One region of the Lysinibacillus sp. YS11 genome, then DNA from elsewhere that is predicted to be linked to it. Evidence: riboswitches for the same ligand, from Rfam matches in the RefSeq annotation. Region 1 holds a riboswitch; the other holds the start of a gene.
The links. A riboswitch is a leader RNA that binds a small molecule or an ion and turns the genes downstream of it on or off. The one in region 1 is predicted to bind S-adenosylmethionine.

Region 1 (5,015 bases):
AAACATTAGACTATATTGCAGATGAAGCAGTACAACTTCATGGCGGTTATGGCTTTATGGCTGAGTATGAGGTAGAGCGTATTTACCGTGATTCTCGTATTAATCGAATTTTTGAAGGTACAAACGAAATTAACCGCATGATTGTACCTGGTACATTTATGAAAAAGGCGCTAAAAGGTGAGCTGCCATTATTACAAGTTGCTCAAAATTTACAGCAAGAGCTGCTTATGCTAATGCCAGAGGAAATCGGTACAGAGCCGTTAGCACAAGAAAAATATTTAGTGAAAAATGCCAAGAAGATTGCTGTATTAGCTGCAGGATTAGCAGCACAACGCTTTGGTGCAAAACTTGATCAAGAGCAAGAAGTATTGGTAAACATTGCGAATATAGCTAACCAATTATTTGCAATGGAATCAGCTGTCTTACGTACAGAAAAAGCAATTGCTCGTGACGGTGCTGAAAAAGCACATCAAAAATTGCTATACACACAAATTTTCTGCCAAGAAGCATTCGCAGAAATCGAAAAAGAAGCAAAAGACACAATTCTTGCTTCAGCGGATGGCGATGCAGCCCGTATGACATTATCTGCACTGCGTAAGCTAACGCGTAATAATCCATATAATTTAATTGCGAAGAAGCGTGAGGCTTCCGTTAAATTAATTGATGCTGAAAAATATATTGTTTAATAGTGCAAATTTAACCTAGCTATCTGCAAAAGATAGCTAGGTTTTTTTATGAGATGGATAATTGTAAAAGGAGCGGATAAATTTGCACAACTGGTGGATAAACTTACAAAAAAGAGTGAAGTTCACCATTGAAAACAACTATGATGGTATACTACAGAAAAAGACAGAAGAGGAGCATTGTAATGACGATTCAATTTTTCCATTATCCGAAATGTACAACATGTAAAAAGGCACAGAAGTGGTTAAATGAGCATGAGGTTTCCTATGAAGAGGTACATATCGCAGAGCAACCTCCCACTAAAGAAGAATTAACAGCTATTTGGCAAGCTAGTGGACAGCCTTTGAAGAAATTTTTTAATACCTCAGGCATGAAATATCGTGAGTTTGGCTTAAAGGACAAGTTAGCAGAAATGACGGAGGATGAGCAGCTTGAGCTACTTGCTTCAGATGGCATGTTAATTAAACGTCCCATCGTGACAGATGGAAAAAAAGTTACTTTAGGTTTTAAAGAAGTAGATTTTGAGCAAGCTTGGAAATAACCGTATTAAACCTTGTATTTATAGGAGAAGTATGGCACACTGAAAGTGAATATATTACATATTTATGGAGGGGTTTTTTGCATGAGCACACCTAAAGACTTACGATACTCTGAAGAACATGAATGGGTAAAAGTAGAAGATGGAAAAGTACGTATTGGTATTACTCACTTCGCACAATCTGAATTAGGAGATATCGTATTCGTTGAGCTTCCACAAGTTGGCGACGAAATCAAAACAGATGATCCATTCGGTAGCGTAGAATCAGTAAAAACTGTTTCTGAATTATATGCACCAATCTCAGGTACTGTAGTTGAAGTAAATGCAGATTTAGAAGATAGCCCAGAATTCGTTAATGAATCACCATATGAAAAAGCATGGATGATCGTTGTTGAGCCTGCTGACGCATCAGAAGTTGAGAAACTAATGACAGCAGAGCAATACGAAGAAATGATCGCTGAATAAGACAAGCCATAATCGAAAAACGTCGGAAACTACCGGCGTTTTTTGTTATATAATGACTTATAAGTGGGGATCTCTAAATGGAGGTGGCGTAATGTTCGAGGGAAAATGCTTGATAGTAGAAGGGCGCTCAGATAAGCTACAAATTGAGCCTATTTTGAATGAGAATGTTACAATACTATGTACGAATGGTACAATTGGTGTGCATCAATTAGAAGAACTACTGGATCCCTATGAGGGCTGTGAGCTATTTACTTTTTTTGATGCAGATACTTCTGGTGATAAGCTACGTGCATTAATGGACAGACATTATCCAGAGGCTGAGCATCTGCGCACAATGCCAACATACAAGGAAGTAGAAACGACACCAAGAAAAGTGCTAGCAATGATTTTACTGCGTGCACATTTTTCAATCCATAATGAATATATTTTGTAAGGTTGCGTGAGTAAATGGAAGAATGGTCAATAGAGCAGTGGGAAGCGGCTAAACAGTCGGGAGAGAAAACTGCATTTTATTTATATACACCGATGTGTGGAACGTGTGCAGTGGCATCTAAAATGATGTCCATTATTGAGCAATTACTGCCACAGCTACAAATGGGTAAAGCAAATATCAACTTTTTGGAACACATAGCTTATGAGCATCAAATTGAAAGTGTTCCCTGTCTACTCATCAGTGATGGCGGAAAAGTGACAGAAAAGATTTATGCTTTTCAATCCGTACCATTTTTATATGAATTGTTAAAAAAATCAATTGACTGAACTTTACTAGCGTGGTAAAGTATCAAATATATTATTAAAACATTAAATATATCGAACTCTTATGAAGAGTGGCGGAGGGAAGTGCCCTATGAAGCCCGGCAACCATCACAATGTGAAAAGGTGCCAAATCACCCAAAGATTTTTCTTTGAAAGATGAGAGAACGGTTTAACGTATCATACGTGACCCCTTCTACTTGTCTGTGAGTGAAGGGGTTTTCTATATGAGAAAAGGAGTATTCGCTATGATCCAGCTTCAAAATATTACAAAGAAATACAAAACAGCAAATGGCGAATTAACAGCAGTCAAAGACGTCAACCTTACTATTAATAAAGGTGAAATTTTTGGCATTATCGGCTATAGTGGTGCTGGTAAAAGTACCATGATTCGTTTATTAAACGGTTTAGAGAAACCGACAGCAGGAACAGTAACGGTGAACAATCAAGAATTTTCATCGATAAAAGGGCAAAAACTTAGAGCAGCTAGACAAAAGGTAAGTATGATTTTCCAGCATTTTAATTTACTTTGGTCAAGAACAGTTGCCGAAAATATTGCATTCCCTTTAGAAATCGCAGGCTTCCCAAAGGCTCAACGTGAAGCGCGTGTGAAGGAATTAATTGCCCTTGTAGGCTTAGAAGGGCGCGATAAGGCATATCCATCTCAGCTTTCTGGGGGACAAAAGCAGCGTGTAGGAATTGCACGTGCATTAGCGAATAATCCAGAGGTTTTACTATGTGATGAGGCGACATCCGCACTCGACCCTGAAACAACGGATGCCATTCTTGATTTACTCGTAGATATAAATGAACGCTTAGGCTTAACAATCGTCCTGATTACCCACGAAATGCATGTCATCCGCAAAATTTGTCATCGTGTAGCGGTGATGGAGGCAGGCGAAATTGTGGAACGTGGTGAGGTATTACAAGTCTTCCAAGCCCCACAGGCGGCTATCACTAAGAAATTTGTATCTCAAATTACAGACACTAAGGAAACACAGGATACAGTAGCACAAATTAAAACAAACTATCCAACTGGACAACTTGTCAAATTGATTTTTGTTGGTGAAAAAACAGAACAGCCTGTCATCTCACATCTTGTGAAACAATTTGATGTAGAAGTAAGTATTGTTCACGGAAATATTTCGCAAACAAAAAATGGTGCATATGGTACATTGATTGTGCAAATTGATGGCTCTCAGACAAACGTCACTGAAGCCCTTCGTTATTTAAATACAGTGGAAGTACAGACGGAGGTGATTGAAAATGCTAACTAATCTCTTTCCGAATGTAGACTGGGAAAATATGTGGCAAGCTACGTATGAAACTTTATACATGACAGCTATATCAACGGTTGTGACATTTATTCTTGGGTTAGTCATTGGTATTGTTCTATTTCTAACTAGCCCCAATCAGTTATGGGCAAATAAAATCGTTAACTTTTTAACAGGATCACTCGTTAATATTTTCCGTTCCATTCCATTTATCGTATTAATTATTTTATTAATTCCATTTACGAAGTTTTTACTAGGTACAATTCGCGGTGCCAATGCAGCGTTACCTGCTTTAATTATCGGTGCAGCACCGTTTTATGCTCGTATGGTATTAATTGCGTTACGTGAAATTGATAAAGGTGTGATTGAAGCAGCCCGTTCAATGGGAGCAAAAACTTCTACGATTATTTGGAAAGTATTGGTTCCGGAATCATTACCAGCTTTGATTTCTGGTATCACTGTAACGGCTGTTGCTCTTGTAGGATATACAGCGATGGCAGGAATTATTGGTGCAGGTGGTCTTGGTAACTTAGCTTTCTTAGACGGCTTCCAGCGAAATCGCCAAGATGTGACATTAATGGCAACTATTTTGATCTTAGTAGTCGTATTTATTATTCAATGGATTGGTGATTTAATTACCGAGAAAATTGATAAACGCTAGCAAGAAAAAGGGGTTATTCCGGTTTTTACCGCTAACATATTTTAAACAAATAAAAGGGAGTGTCATAAATGAAAAAGTTATTAGCAGGATTATTTTTATCAATACTTGTACTAGCATTAGCAGCTTGCGGTACAGATAAAAAGAAGATGAAAAATCAGCATCTGGCGATCAAACAGATAACAAAGAAAACGTAACATTAAAAGTAGGTGCTTCTAATACACCGCACGCAGTTATTTTAGAAAAAGCAAAACCGATCTTAGCTAAAGAAGGCATAGACCTTGAAATTGAAACGTATACAGATTATGTTCTACCAAACCAAGATTTAGAGTCAAAAGATATTGATGCAAACTATTTCCAGCACATTCCTTACTTAGAGCTACAAATTAAAGACAATGGCTATGATTTCGTTAATGCAGGTGGCGTTCATATTGAACCAATCGGTATTTACTCTAAAAAATATAAAACGTTAGAAGACCTGCCTGAAGGCGCAACAATTTTACTTTCTAATTCAGTATCTGACCATGGTCGTATGCTGTCATTGCTAGAGGCTAAAGGCTTAATCAAATTAAAAGAAGGCATTGATAAAACAGCAGCAGAATTAAAGGATATTGAAGAAAATCCTAAAAACTTTAAATTCGAT
Region 2 (5,015 bases), 2.0 Mb from region 1:
TAGCGTCCATACTGCTCAAGAGCATCCTCTGGAATACCCGCAGCATTGGCAATTTCCGTAATAGGTTTGATCACTGCTTGACTAGCGATTTCTAAATCTGATAATGGTTGATTTTTCGTTGTCATTTGGCATCCTACTTTCTATGTTGTTCATTTCCATTATAGTCTTAATTGTGAAAAAAAAGAAAGCCAGATATGCAAGCATTTCGTCAATCAATTGACTTATTTGTTCAATTCCTGTATGTTCTAAGAGAAAATGCAATTTTTTCACATTTTCTCAATGAGTGCACCATTTATTTAACTTTATTTTACATTCAAGCGCATTGGAGGCGAATGCTTATGCAACAGGGGATCGTAAAGTGGTTCAATAATGAAAAAGGTTATGGCTTTATTGAATGTGATGATGGCGAAGATGTATTTGTTCATTTTACGGGCATCCAGGAGGAAGGCTTCCGTACACTTGAAGAAGGTCAAAAGGTTTCATTTGATGTTGTGGAAGGCAATCGTGGACCCCAAGCATCAAATGTTGTAAAACTATAAGCGTAATGGGACTATCCGTGTAGTTCCAGATTAGCAGCGGATTAGGAAATGCATCGTTTCCTTCATCCGCTTTTTGTATTGTTTTATAAGCTGAATGCCCCCTCCATGTTATAATAGAAGTAACAAGACGTAAGGAGGGATTTCGATGCAAAAACAAAATAAACCCATGACTGAAGTTATTTTGAAGCATAAAGAACGACAAAGTGTAGCAGAATTTGCAGCAACACTGGAAACGTTTGCAAAAAAGCTTAAAGAAAATGGTGAATTCACTTTTGTTCAAGACACAGAGCCAACAGTTGTCAGCCCAAGTGAACAGCTCAAAATCGAATACTCCTATACAAAAAAGGGCGACAAGCATTCATTTGAAATTGAATTTGATTGGTATACAGGTACAGAAACACCGAGAAAAATGACAATTGAATAATAATTGGCAACGAAAATCCACTTCTCTGATGAAGTGGATTTTTCCATATTGTTGAATTAAAGATCATGTCACTAGCTAAAACTTTCTAGCAAGGTGAGGAGGTGATTTCGCTCCAGGGTCTCCTCTGTAACGCTAAATCCACAGGAAAGCAAGTAGCCAGCATCAGAAATTCTATTGATGGTTTTGTTTTTCAATACTTATGTAAAAAGGCGGAAGCAAAAGTGTTTCAGCCCATAAAAATACCGAGCTATCCACTAAAACGCTTACGAAGTGTTTCGGAATAGTTCGGTTTTTCTAGTTATCATGTTTGTTAATTTAAAGATTATTCAGCTTTATGAAGGTCCCAGTTAGTTATGGCCCAGCCTTTTCTCATTATCGATTTATCCAATAAAAAGCACCAGGGCAAACTAAAGTTTCCTTTGTTCGTTTAGGATCCTTTAATGTCACACCAAATGGTCCCTCTTTGACATGACCAAGTGTCATTGTCATCGCGCTCTCTTCCTCATAGAAATCTAAGCGCATATTCGGTAGCTGTAGTGACAAATACTGCTCATATTGCGTAGGCACTGGTAGCTGTAACACCTCTTGCCACAGCTTAACTGTTGCCTGCATGTCCTTGACGTAGAATTGGACGGATTCCATCGTTATAGCCTGTTTGACATCAATGGCACCACTTGCCTTTAATTGAACCAAACGCTCTTCATCTTCCTCCGCCCATTCAATCAAAAATGGAAAATCAATTGGCAGATCTGGCTTACCAAAATGCAGTAGCTTCCATTCTACCACAGTGCCATCTGGTCTTGTTCTGCTACATGCATCTGGTCCATATACTTCATAGCCCAATGCTCGCAAGCGTCGACCCTCTTCCTCAATATTTTTTGTGCGCAGAGCAATTCGAGAAAATCCCTGGCGCTCTTGATCACGTTTAAACGTATAATGTAGGGAATATGGGTATTGTGCCGCTTGCTCAAATAAATCACGATCATAGATAGCAATTTGTTCAATATAGCTTAAGCCAAAGTAGCTTAACGTATTATAAGTCCCCCACATCGTGTGCTGCCCACCATTCACTGTATGGACATTTCGTTTATTGAAGAAAACCTTTATATTTTCTGGTGATTCCACTTGATGAACCAAATGATCAAAATATAAAGTCATGGCCATTCCCCTTTCTTTCCCCATTACCTTTACCTGTATGTTTGATTAGTTTAAAATTTACTCAAGAAAAGGAGTTACTAGTAGGATATGAAAAAAAGTTTCGTTTACCTACAAACTCCGTTCACTAATTTCATAAAGAGGTGATTTGAATGACAGATTTAGTAGCTGCTTTTAAATTGGCATTAGGTAATTATCCTACAGGCGTAACAGTTGTCACGACATGTCATGACACAAAACCGATTGGCTTAACCGTCAATTCCTTTGCATCTGTTTCAATCGACCCGCTCCTTATTTTGTGGTCACTCGATAAAAAATCTCAGCTCCATCCTTATTTCACGACTGCGCCAAATTTTGCGGTCAATATTTTAGCGAGTGATCAAGAGCATTTATGTACACTATTTGCCAGTAAAATCCCTGATCGCTTTGCACAAGCAAAATGGTCAACTTCCTCTTTAGGACTACCGATTTTACATGATACAGCAGCTAATTTACAATGTAAAACATTTCAGCAAATCGATGCTGGCGACCATACCATTTTTATTGGGCAGGTCGTAGACATTACAAATGCTCAAAAAGAGCCTTTGCTTTATCATCGCCGTCATATCGGTCCCATACCAAAAAGCTTTTATAGCTAGCCTTTACACAAAAAAAGGGCCACTTGTAAGCACAGGAAATCCTTCATGCTTATAGGTGGCCGTTTGACATAAGTTCTACTGAAATCATTGTTATTTTTTCTGCGGAAATCTCTGCTTTTCAAGCCTATTAATTTGCACAATCACACCATCTTGAATCGTAATATGCACTTCACCAAATTCAAGATTTTGAATCGCCTTCGCAATTGCCTCTAGTTTCTTATCATCTACTTTTACTGACTGAGCCATACGATACACCCCTTCTTTTTTATCCTTATTGTTCATAAAGAGGCCAACGCATCAAACTGATTGATAGCCCCTCCTATCTCTCAGACACCATCTGTTGGATTTGGCACCTGTTGTTCGGTTGCCGAGGCTTCATTGGGCCAAGTCCCTCCACCTCTCTTGATAAGAGTACTGCGTTTCTTGAAAATAATTCTATAATTCTGCTATAGGAATGTCAATACAAAATATTAGAAAACCTAGTTGAATACTATGCAATATGTCGTTTAGATTAAAAGACTCCCTAAACCTAAAGTATTTTATGCCTAGTCAGTGAGAAATAGATGGCAATCCATTAATTTATTACAAGCTCCATTTCCTCATCATGAATTCAAGTGGGCCTCGATGATGTTTAGTCCTCCACCATACAGAAACAACGACACATCCCAAAAAATAACAGCAGGCATACAGCATGGAAAAAGCAAGTGTTTGGTTCTCCAGCTTTTGGCAAATAATTAGTATTCCAATGCCTATAACAACATGGCCAACATAATGCGTTAAAGACATTTGTCCTGTTAATATGAAAGACTGAATAACTTTATTTTTACATGTCTCTACAAGATAGATGGAGCCAACAATGATGACAATAGCCGAAGCCGAATTAGATAGGACATACATCATATTCGGGGGAATCGGTCCTGTATCAAATAAATACAATGCACTCTCTACATCTAATAAATGAATGGTTGTCATCTTAATGAATAACGTTGAACAAGTCTCAGTCATGATGACTAACAATAAACCTATCACCAGTAATTTTTTTCTTAATGTATGATTTGTTAAATCTAATGTGCCCATTACCATACCTATCAGAAAGAAGCAAATCCAGGGGAATAGTGGATGATAGCCATTAAACATCAAATTTCTTATAAATCCTGCTGGTGTCCAAAAATCAAGATACTCTAGTAGCACATATGTTGGATGCCAACCAGCAAGGTAACTAAATTGAATTTGAAGCCATTGTGAAAGGATAAGGATGGCACCGATTATGAAGATCATCATTTTCTTGGATTGGGCAATCAACCAAGCAGCAACAAACATATACACGCCATAATAATGTAAGATATCTCCTGTCCAGCCGATTGCATATAATATTATCCCTATCGTAAATAACAAAAGCGCCCTCTTCCACAAAGTAAGTCGATTTTGACGAAGAAGGATTGGGTCCTTACTCTCTCTAGCCTGACGAGTCATTAAGGCTGTCCCTATTCCTGCTAGCATGACAAATACGGCCGAAGCACGTCCCTCGAAAAGATGTTGGAAGGCAATTAACCATGTTGAACCATTCGTTGTAGAACCTGTTATGACGCCAAAATTGACAATGAACATGCCAAGCATGGCGAGAGCTCTTGCAAAATCAAGACCTTCAATGCGCCGATCATCATTTCTTTTTGTCATCTTTGCCCCCTTGGATAACGCTATGTACAGCCTCCTTCCAAATAGCCCTATAGTTCAATTGGTTGCCTGTTAACATGAAATTACCGATATTATCATAGACGAGGGCTAGCATCTGTGCCTTCGCTTCTATATGTGGAGTATCCTCTAGCACGCCTAGCTGTACGCCATATCGTAGGATAGCAACAAAGCTCGTTAAAAAGCTGGTTTCTAGCTCTACTAATTGTCTTTTATAGTTTTCATCGCGGGCCGCTAATAGTACATATTGATTAAATATTTTATTAAAATAAGGGTCCTTGTCCTGTGCCTCAATAGATTTATAGCCTAGCTTAAGTAATTCCTCCTTAAAATTAGCAGAAGAAAGCTCTTTATAATCCACAGCGACATCATGTTGAATTTCTTTATACAATTCATCAAATATGAAAGCGATTAATTGATCTTTTGATTGAAAATAATAGTAAATGGCTGGTTTTGAAATACCGACCTCTGTAGCAATCATTGCTAAGCTTGTTTTTTCAAATCCATTTTCCGCAAACATCCCATAAGCAATTTCTATAATTTTGTGAAAAGTTTGTTCTTTATTTC

Region 2: another riboswitch for S-adenosylmethionine. It lies ahead of LBYS11_RS07830 (YezD family protein); the one in region 1 lies ahead of LBYS11_RS18355 (methionine ABC transporter ATP-binding protein).

The regions. Positions count from the first base shown of each region.
Region 1 covers NZ_CP026007.1:3,650,937-3,655,951, reverse strand. The annotation lists gene LBYS11_RS18380 (acyl-CoA dehydrogenase family protein) at 1-686, shown strand, start outside; gene LBYS11_RS18375 (arsenate reductase family protein) at 869-1,225, shown strand; gene gcvH (glycine cleavage system protein GcvH) at 1,307-1,687, shown strand; gene LBYS11_RS18365 (toprim domain-containing protein) at 1,779-2,120, shown strand; gene LBYS11_RS18360 (thioredoxin family protein) at 2,135-2,446, shown strand; SAM riboswitch class I at 2,503-2,606, shown strand; gene LBYS11_RS18355 (methionine ABC transporter ATP-binding protein) at 2,689-3,717, shown strand; gene LBYS11_RS18350 (methionine ABC transporter permease) at 3,707-4,375, shown strand; partial or broken gene LBYS11_RS18345 (MetQ/NlpA family ABC transporter substrate-binding protein) at 4,444-5,015, shown strand, end outside.
Region 2 covers NZ_CP026007.1:1,647,682-1,652,696, reverse strand. The annotation lists gene LBYS11_RS07855 (formate--tetrahydrofolate ligase) at 1-125, opposite strand, end outside; gene LBYS11_RS07850 (cold-shock protein) at 339-539, shown strand; gene LBYS11_RS07845 (amphi-Trp domain-containing protein) at 685-963, shown strand; gene LBYS11_RS07840 (VOC family protein) at 1,336-2,121, opposite strand; gene LBYS11_RS07835 (flavin reductase family protein) at 2,271-2,756, shown strand; gene LBYS11_RS07830 (YezD family protein) at 2,847-3,038, opposite strand; SAM riboswitch class I at 3,073-3,168, opposite strand; gene LBYS11_RS07825 (DUF418 domain-containing protein) at 3,339-4,433, opposite strand; gene LBYS11_RS07820 (TetR/AcrR family transcriptional regulator) at 4,417-5,015, opposite strand, start outside.